DNA from 3 places in the Rhizobium sp. RAF56 genome. Region 2 is predicted to be linked to each of the others. Evidence: predicted binding sites of a transcription regulator. Region 2 holds the regulator's gene; each other region holds the start of a gene.
What was found. The regulator LexA, encoded in region 2, represses DNA repair genes until DNA is damaged. The targets are predictions, from matches to a motif close to TGTTCNNNNTGTGTTCNG.
Positions count from the first base shown of each region.

Region 1 (3,277 bases), on a different contig from region 2:
ATAGGTCTTTATGGTTTCAATAAATTTTGGAACTGAAATCGGTTTGGAGACGTAGGCTTCACAGCCGCCTTGGCGAATGCGCTCCTCGTCCCCCTTCATTGCAAATGCTGTGACTGCGATAACCGGGATGACATGCAGGTCGTCATCCTCCTTAAGCCACTTGGTCACCTCCAGCCCGGAGACTTCCGGCAGCTGAATGTCCATGAGGATAAGGTCGGGCCGATACTTGCGGGCAAGTTCCAGCGCCTCCATGCCATTGCGGGTCTGAATAGTCGTATAACCTGACGCCTCGATCAGATCGCGAAAGAGCTTCATGTTGAGCTCGTTGTCTTCTACAATCATCACCTGCTTTGGCATCACACTATCCTTGGGAGCGGCCTTGAAACCGTATACCGGCAATATATGGTCACGAAGAGGCCGATTCCTTAAATTCACGACCGTAACGCTACCGGCATTTGGTTGAAAAAAAGGTAACTTATTCGAACAAATGCAAAGCAACTTCAAGAAGCTGACAAAAAATGCTGCCGACCCCGAGGCAATAGCTGTGGCCGTTCTTGGATGGCTCGCCAATGACGCGGACATGTTCGGGCGTTTTCTGGCGCTTACGGGTGTGACGCCAGCGCAGGTTCGCACGGCTGTCGCGGATCCCGGCTTTCTCGGCGGAATGCTCGATTTCCTCATGAATCACGAGCCGACCTTGATGGCGTTTTGCGAAGCGACCGGCACCCCGCCTGAGGCAGTCGCTGCCGCTTCGGCACATTTTTCGACGCCCGGCCTGGGGTCCGGGGAGTACTGATTATGAACGACACATCGCATCTTGCCGGTGTCTCGCTTCGAGACAGACCGCTGATCGTCTGCGACATCGACGAGGTCGTCCTCGAATTCATCAACCCGTTCACCGCGTTCCTGCGCGCCAACAGCCATGACCTTCTGCCTCGCTCGTTTCGGCTGCATGGAAACATCGTCTCGCTCGTCGACGGAAGCGCGGCCGACGAAGCCGTAATCGCGGAATTTCAGGAGCTGTTCTTCACCACCCAGGACCGCTGGCAGTCGCCAGTGGAACGCGCCGCCGAAACGCTGGCCGCCCTTTCCGGGGATGCCGATATCGTCTTTCTCACCGCCATGCCGCCGCGCCACCAGCCGACGCGGCGCGCGCTTCTCGACCGTTTCGACCTCCGTTTCCCGATGATCGCCACGGAAGCGCCGAAGGGACCGGTCGTCTCCGCGCTCCACGGCAAACGTCCGCTGCCGGTTGCTTTCCTGGACGATATTCAACGCAACCTCCTTTCCGTGCGCGAGCATGTTCCTCATTGCCTTCTCGTTACGATGATGGCCAACGCCGAATTCCGGGCACTGGCGCCGCCTCCGGCCGCCGGTATCAGCGCCGCCGCGGACTGGACGGAGGCCGAACGGTTGCTGCGTGCCCACATCGGCGGCGTCATGCCATGAGATCCAGACGCATGAGCGGCCTGCCATCCTTGCGAAGCGCCACCGTCTCGAAACCCGCCGCATCGAAGATCGGCGTGGCGCCGACACAAAGGACCACAGATTTCGATTGCTTGGCGTGATCGATCGGACAGGCCTCCAGATAGCGGGCGCCCGAGGCGCGGGCATGATCGATTGCGCCGCGCAGCAGCCGGTGACTGAGACGCTTGCCTCGCAGCTTCTGCGTCAGAAAGAAACAGCTCACCGCCCATATGGAGGGATCGTGCGCATCGCCTTCGTCGAGCGGCCGCGACACCGTCCGCGGCGAATTGAATTGCGGTACGTCATGCCGGGGTCCGACCTGAAGCCAGGCGACAGGATCGTCGGCATCATAGGCCAGCAGCCCCGGCGGCGGGCCGGCCATGATCCGCGCCTCGATATGGGCCTTACGCTCCTCGGGAGGCATCTTCGTTCTAACCGCGTGCGGCAGCCTCAATGCAACGCACCAGCAGCCGTAGAAAGCGCCCTGCGGACCGAACAGCTTCTCGAAATCCGGCCAGTGCGCAGCGTCGACCGCTTCAAAACGCAGATCGATATCCAACGAACTCCTCCCGCTTTAGCCGCTGCCATACTATGAGCTTGGGCATAATCCTTTCATTGGATTGATTCCGATTTAAAGGGTCATGCGCTAGCTTGAGACTCAGAAGCTTAGGGCGTAATCTTCAGATGTTCAACATTTGTTCTCATTCATGACAACCGAGCGTGACACGATTCCCGGCTTCTGCCGCGATTGCCTGAGCGAGCAAGGTAATACGGTCCGGCAACGCTGCCGCGCCTGCGGCAGCCCGCGCCTGGTCTACCACCGGGAACTCGATCGATTGACGCTTGCGCATATCGACTGCGATGCGTTCTACGCGTCGGTCGAGAAACGCGACAATCCGGAGCTTGCCGACAAGCCGGTGATCATCGGCGGCGGCAAGCGCGGCGTCGTTTCGACGGCCTGCTACATCGCGCGCATTCACGGCGTTCGGTCCGCCATGCCGATGTTCAAGGCGCTTGAGGCCTGCCCGCAGGCGGTCGTCATTCGCCCGGACATGGAGAAATACGTTCGCGTCGGCCGCGAAGTGCGGGCGCTCATGCAGGAACTAACGCCGCTGGTGCAGCCGCTCTCCATCGACGAGGCTTTTCTTGAGCTTGCCGGCACGGAGCGGCTGCACCGCGACAAGCCGGCCCGGATCCTTGCGAAGTTCGCCCGGCGGGTCGAGCAGGAGATCGGGATAACCGTTTCTGTCGGGCTTTCCTATTGCAAGTTTCTCGCGAAGGTCGCTTCCGACCTGCAGAAGCCCCGGGGCTTTTCGGTGATCGGGCAGGAGGAAGCGCTTTCATTCCTCGCCGCCCGTCCCGTAACCATCATCTGGGGCGTCGGCAAAGCCTTTGCCGCGACGCTCGAAAGCCACGGCATCCGGTCGATCGGTCAGTTGCAGGCCATGGAGGAAGGCGACCTGATGCGTCGCTATGGCGTCATGGGGCAAAGGCTGTTCCGGCTCTCGCGCGGGATCGACGACCGCGTCGTTCATCCCAACGAGGCCGCCAAGAGCGTGTCGGCCGAGACGACCTTTTTCGAAGATATCTCTCGCCATGAGGACCTGGTCCCGATCCTGCGCGACCTTTCCGAGAAAGTGTCCCGGCGCTTGAAGCGCAGCGAGATTGCCGGCCGCACCGTCGTCCTGAAGCTCAAGACCGCCGATTTCAAAAGCCGCACCCGCAACCGCCGCCTGGACGACCCCACGCAGCTCGCCGATCGTATTTTCCGGACCGGGCTCAGGCTTCTCGAAAACGAGACAGACGGAAC
Region 1 is NZ_JBFRDU010000006.1:167,988-171,264, forward strand. Features, by position in the region: gene AB4048_RS07245 (response regulator) at 1-357, opposite strand, end outside; gene AB4048_RS07250 (DUF3572 domain-containing protein) at 488-796, shown strand; gene AB4048_RS07255 (hypothetical protein) at 799-1,449, shown strand; gene AB4048_RS07260 (GNAT family N-acetyltransferase) at 1,439-2,026, opposite strand; gene AB4048_RS07265 (DNA polymerase IV) at 2,175-3,277, shown strand, end outside.
Region 1: AB4048_RS07265 (DNA polymerase IV) is a predicted target of LexA. The motif match lies at 2,153-2,170, and genes of this name have one in related genera.

Region 2 (3,277 bases):
TCGGAATTTGTCGGATGGCTCATTGTGTCTCCTCGAAAGCAAACAGAGCGCCCTGGCCGAGCGCTGCCTTGATGACGATGCGATTGCCCGCGCGCGTGTGGGTCACGCCGTTAGCAGTCAAATGCGCCGCTGTCACGGAAAGATCGCGGACGCGAAAGAGAATCGCCCTTGCGCGCAAACCCGGGTCCGTCTGGGCGATCCTGAGATCATAGAAGGCTTCGAGCGCTTGCGGCGTCATGACGGCCAGGCGAACGTTTGCCGTCTGAACCGACAGCCCGAATGAATGTTCTTGAACCTTGGCGCCGCCGCAGGCCTGCGAGAGGAAGCCGGCAAAGGCTTTAGGATCCCGAGTGGAAAGCGTTACCTCGGCCATGCCGGTGGTGCCGTTGGCATGCCGCTCCAGCGCACTGCGGTCCGACGGAAGAGGATTGGTCCGCTCGCAGCAAAAAGCAAGGAAATCAGGCGCGCGCAGGTCCGCGGCAAAGGCTAAGCGAAAGCCCGCCACCGATTGCGTCTCGTCGGGCATGCGCACTGGCCGCGAAAACTCGAGCAGCCGGCCGGCCGAAATCGCATTTGCACGAAATCGCTTGTCGTCGGCCGCTGCGTCGGCCGTACCGAACGCAATGGCGGAGAAGCCCTCTTCCCCTTGCCGGAACCGAAAAGCCAGGTCGCGCGCCGTAAAAACGTTACCTTCGGCAGCGCTCGCCACGGTTCGCTCGTGATCGGCAACGCCGAGCGGCTCAAGATAAGTCTGGTCGGCGAGGAATACGCAGGCGTTTTCCGTTCCGAAGGGATGAAGCGCGTCGGCTGCGACCGTAAAGCCAAGCTTACCCAGCCTCTCGCGCGCCGAGGCAATGCTCATTGTCGGCAACACCAGATGGTCAAGCGGATGTGGCGACGAGCTCATGCCCTGCTCCCTCAATCGTCTTCCTCAAGCCTTCACGTGTGGTAGCGTTTGCGCCTTTCCGCGACCCGTTTCAAGCCCAAAGGCTGCGGTGGCAACACCGATACTCCGAATCGGATTGATGACTTGCCCGCCAAGATTTCTGACCGCGTGTGCCAAGAGACCGCGAGAAACGCCCGCAGGCGGCACCAATCGAGCATGCGAAGGTGAAATTCATCATCAGCGCGACCATCTTCACGAAAATTTAAGCACTTGCGGAACACATATGGAACATATAGTGTCCGTTCTGGATTTGTTTCACGATTGGGGCCTCATACAATGTTGACTCGCAAGCAGCAGGAACTGCTACTTTTCATTCACGAGCGAATGAAGGAATCCGGCATACCTCCCTCTTTCGATGAAATGAAAGACGCCCTCGACCTGGCGTCTAAGTCCGGTATCCATCGGCTCATTACCGCGCTCGAGGAGCGCGGTTTCATTAGGCGGCTTCCGAACCGGGCCCGAGCGCTCGAAGTCATCAAGCTGCCTGAGGCCTACAGCCCCAGCATGCAGCCGCGGCGCGGGTTTTCGCCGAGCGTCATCGAGGGAAGCCTCGGAAAGCCGCAGCCGGTAGCGCCCGCCGCGACAAAAACCGCCGACAACGGCAACAATTCGGTTTCCGTTCCGGTGATGGGACGGATCGCAGCCGGCGTGCCGATCTCGGCCATACAGAACAACACCCATGATATCGCCATACCCGCCGACATGTTGGGCTCCGGTGAACATTACGCGCTGGAGGTCAAAGGCGATTCGATGATCGAGGCCGGGATCTTCGATGGCGACACGGTGATCATTCGCAATGGCTCCACCGCCAATCCCGGCGATATCGTCGTGGCTCTCGTGGACGACGAAGAGGCTACGTTGAAGCGCTTCCGACGCAAGGGTGCCTCAATTGCACTCGAGGCCGCCAATCCGGCTTATGAGACCCGCATCTTTGGGCCGGACCGCGTGAAAGTTCAGGGCAAGCTGGTAGGGCTCATTCGCCGTTATCACTGAGCGGTGAAATCGGGGTCCGTCTTGAACGTTCCCGAACGCCAGTCATAGGCTCGGTGGATGTTCCAGGCTCTCGCGATTCCATCGAATGCTGTCGTGGCGATGGGGTTTCCCGAGCCGACATCGATTTCCACCGATCCCGAGCGTCTTAGGCTCGTGGCGCTGAAAATCCGGGCGCCGGTGCGGCAACGGTCCAGTTTCAATCTCGCCGGGGTGACGACGATATCGGCGGTATCACAGGCAGGACCGAGATAGGCGGCTTGGTTGATGGTGATCAATATCTGTGCATTCGACAGCAGTGCGGCGCACCACTCCCGTCCGTTGCAGGCAAACCCGCCATCTGGGACCACATCCAGCGCCCGCTCCATTTCCTGACGGACGATTTGCCGTTGCGCGGCATCCAGCGCGACCCGACCCTGGCGCTTGCTGGCACGCGGAAGAGCAAACATGTCCCCGAGCATGCGTGGTGGCTGCCACGCATCGATTGCCAGCGCACGCTGCCACTGCTCGAAAATGAAATCCGGCGGCCGTTCCCGATTGGGCGCCAGGCGGCCATCTCGCCAGAGCGCAACCAGGTCGCCGTCCTCCGCGATCATCACATCGGGAGGCGGCCGGCCGGGTATTGCAGCGGATAGTGTGACGACGGCAACGATGAGCAGCACTCCAATGTGCCGGAGGCGCGTCCGCAGAAGCCCCATCAGGAGGATGCCGGCAACGACGGCGGGGAACAGCCAGGGCGGCAGCCGGGCGAACGGCACGTTCCCGCCCCAGGCTGCGACGGTCTTCGCGATCGCAATCACCGCATCGAGGCCCAAGCCGGTGATCTTCCAAGGTACGGCATCCAAGCCAAAGGGCATCAATAGCATCGCCAGCATGCCGACCGGCATGACGATGACGGAGACGATCGGCATCGCCGCCAGATTGGCAACAAGGCCGTATGTCGCCAGCCGGTGAAAATGCTCGATGGAGAAGATCGCCGTGGAGGCCCCGCCGATGAGCGAGGTCATCGCAATTCCGGCAAAGAAGCGCCCGGCCGCTTTGATCGGCCAAGGGGTTGGCAACGGAATGATCGTGCGCTCGCGACTGGCCCGCCTTGTCCAAAGCCTGTAGCCGGAGACGAGGGCGAGCGTCGCGGCAAAGGACATTTGAAAGCTCGCCCCGAGCACCTCCGACGGCGATAGCGCCAGGATGACGATTGCTGACAGCGCAACGTTTCGCAGACTGACGGATGGCCGGTCGAGCAGGACCGCCACCAGCATGATCGCCATCATCACAAAGGCGCGCTCGGCCGAAACGCCGAATCCGGAAATGAGATAGTAGGCGGTCACCGTCATAAGTGCG
Region 2 is NZ_JBFRDU010000003.1:100,231-103,507, forward strand. Features, by position in the region: gene kdsA (3-deoxy-8-phosphooctulonate synthase) at 1-23, opposite strand, end outside; gene AB4048_RS03730 (VOC family protein) at 20-907, opposite strand; gene lexA (transcriptional repressor LexA) at 1,223-1,939, shown strand; gene AB4048_RS03740 (ComEC/Rec2 family competence protein) at 1,933-3,277, opposite strand, start outside.

Region 3 (3,277 bases), on a different contig from region 2:
GGCCGGCTGGCAGACGAGCCGGAAGTAGGCCATGGCATCGCGGATTTCGAGGCGCTCGTAGAAGCGCGGGCCGCCGATGACGCGGTAGTTGAGGCCGAGCGTGACGAAACGGTCTTCGAATTCGCGCATCTGGAAGGATGCGCGCACCAGGATCGCCATGTCGTTCAGCTTATGCGATTGCCGCTGCAGCTGCTCGATCTCTTCGCCGATCGCGCGTGCTTCCTCTTCGGAGTCCCAGGAGGCGTGCACCTGTACCTTGGCGTCATCAGGATTTGAGCGTTCGGTAAACAGCGTCTTGCCCAGGCGCCCTTCGTTGTGGGCGATGAGGTATGCGGCGGCGCCGAGAATATGCTCGGTCGAGCGATAGTTGCGCTCCAGTTTGACAACCTTGGCGCCCGGGAAGTCCTTCTCGAAGCGCAGGATGTTGTCCACCTCGGCGCCGCGCCAGCCGTAGATCGACTGGTCGTCGTCGCCGACGCAGCAGACATTCTGCGGCTCGCCCTTCGGCCGCTGCGCCAAAAGCCTGAGCCACATGTACTGCGCGGTGTTGGTGTCCTGATACTCGTCGACGAGGATATAACGGAAGCGGCCGTGATAGTCCTTCAGCACGTCAGGATATTTGCGGAACATGGCGATCGGATGCATCAGCAGATCGCCGAAGTCGCAGGCGTTCAGCGTCTTCAGCCGCGCCTGGTAGGCGGCGTAAAGTTCGCGTCCTTTGCCGTTCGCAAAGGCCCGCGCATCGCCTTCGGCAATGTCCGCGGGGCCGAGCCCCTTGTTTTTCCAGGTATCGATCATGCCGGCGAACTGCTTGGCCGGCCAGCGCTTGTCATCCAGCCCTTCGGCTTGGATCAGCTGCTTGATGAGCCTGACGACGTCGTCGGTGTCGAGAATGGTGAAGTCGGAGGTGAGACCGACGAGTTCCGCGTGGCGGCGCAGCAGCTTCACGCCAATGGAATGGAAAGTGCCGAGCCACGGCATGCCTTCGACCGCGCCGCCAACGAGCAGCGCGATGCGCTCCTTCATCTCGCGCGCCGCCTTGTTGGTGAAGGTGACGGCAAGAATCTGCGAGGGGAAGGCGCGTTGGCTCGCGAGGATATGGGCGATGCGGGTGGTCAGCACACGCGTCTTGCCGGTGCCGGCGCCGGCGAGCACGAGGACCGGCCCGTCCAGCGTTTCAACAGCGTCCCTTTGTTCGGGGTTGAGGCCGCCGAGATAATCCAGCCGAGCGCCGTTGCGGGCGGCCATGGCGCGCGCCGCAATCCCGCCGCCGATCCCCGCATTCCCAGGCAGAGGCGCCGGGCGTTTGGGCTCGAGATGCGCCGGTTCCTCGTCGAAGAAGGGGATGTCGTCGTTTCCGATGGTCATGCGGCTCAATGTAGTGATTCGGGGTCGAAAGGCAAAAGGATCGCGGCGATCGTGAACAAAAAGTGCACATACCCAGTGTTTTTCACGGATGGAAGCGCCTTCACGCCAAAACTATCGGCAGCAAAGGGAGGCGGCAAAGTGTTGAGTTTTATGGTAACTGGCTTCGTTTTGTTATGCCTTTATTAAATATGGTTGGTAATGATTGGGGCCGTAACCGCCCTTGAATTCAAGTCTGTGTTTCCTGGATTCATCTTTGCCGATTCAATCGGCCCGCGTCCATGACGGGCATGCGGAAATGGTTCGATCTAATTGTAGTTGTTGCGTTTTGTTGCGTATCTGCGTTCGGAGTATCCATCGTGAGCATTTTTCTGCGACCGGCGTCGGCGGTGGCGCTTGCCGTTTTGCGAAGCACCCAGAGCAGTCTTAACAGGACGCAGCAACAGGCCTCGAGCGGCCTGAGGGTCGCCGGCGCCAAGGACAATGCGGCCTATTGGCATATCGCGACCGTGACCCGTTCCGATACGCTCGCCTTGTCGGCCGTGCGGGATGCGCTCGGGATGGCCGCCGCCACCGTCAATATTGCGTCGACGAGCATCACCAACGCCGCTGACCTCGTCTCCCAGATCAAGTCAAAGCTCGTGGCGGCGACCGAGGACGGCGTCGACAAGGTCAAGGTCAACGAAGACATCGCGCAGCTGAAGGACCAGTTGCGCAGCGTCGGTGAGGCGGCGAGCTTCAACGGCGACAATTGGGTCGTGCTTGATGGCAACGACGATCCCAACAAACCGAAGGAAATTCCGGCCTCGCTCATCCGCTACAGCGACGGCACGATTTCGATGGGCTGGCTGACCTATAAGGGCGACGCGCCTCCGAGCGGAACCATCACGCCCGAGGATGCGGGCTATCTGATCGACGACCTGGCAAGCGGCACCGGCGGCCATGGGGTGCTGACTTCCGATGCCTTTGCAACGGCCGTGGGCGCCAGTCAGAACTACGTGCTCCTCGCCAGCAAGAACGGCAACACGGCCGGGCAGGTGGAGATTTCGCTCGACAGCACGACGACGCAGGGACAGGTCAGGGACATGTTGAGCGTGGTCGACGCCATGCTTGGCCAGCTGACCACAATCGGCTCGGCTTTCGGTTCGATGGAAACGCGCGTGCAGTTGCAGCAGAACTTCGCGCAGGACTTGAGCGACAGCTTGACGGAAGGTGTCGGCAAGCTCGTCGATGCCGACATGGAAGAGGTTTCAACGCGCCTGGCGGCGCTCCAGACGCGGCAGCAGCTCGGACTGCAATCGCTGTCGATCGCCAATGCGAGCTACGACACGATCCGCCAGCTCTTCCAGAACATTCATTGATTTGGCGAGGATTTGACTGAGAAAGCGGGGGTTCGGGCGATAAACGCCGTGACGTATCGTCCATACGAAAAAAATGGCGATTCATCATATTGCCGTATTCCTTGATTTCTGCTCTGAAAAAAGCCCCTTCCGGAGATCATCAATCCATGCTCAAGAAATTTGTCCTCCTTGCCGTTTCGGCTGCCTATCTCAGCGCCTGCACGACGACCGACCCCTTTACCGGGCAGCAGAAAGTATCCAATACGGCAGGCGGGGCGGCGATCGGTGCTGGCCTCGGCGCACTGGCTGGGCTTGCGGTCGGCGGCTCGCCGGTCGGACGGCGCAACGCCGCACTGATCGGTGCAGGCATCGGCGCGCTCGCCGGCGGCTCGATCGGTAATTACATGGACCAGCAGGAAGCGGAACTGCGCCAGCAGCTTCAGGGCACCGGCGTGTCGGTCACCCGCATCGGCGACCGCATCGTGCTTAACATGCCGTCGAACATTACCTTCGACGTCGACCAGGATGCCGTCCGGCCGGAATTCTATTCAACGCTGAATTCGGTCGCGATC
Region 3 is NZ_JBFRDU010000020.1:45,076-48,352, forward strand. Features, by position in the region: gene AB4048_RS17610 (ATP-dependent helicase) at 1-1,368, opposite strand, end outside; gene AB4048_RS17615 (flagellin N-terminal helical domain-containing protein) at 1,725-2,726, shown strand; gene AB4048_RS17620 (OmpA family protein) at 2,873-3,277, shown strand, end outside.
Region 3: AB4048_RS17610 (ATP-dependent helicase) is a predicted target of LexA. The motif match lies at 1,420-1,437, and genes of this name have one in related genera.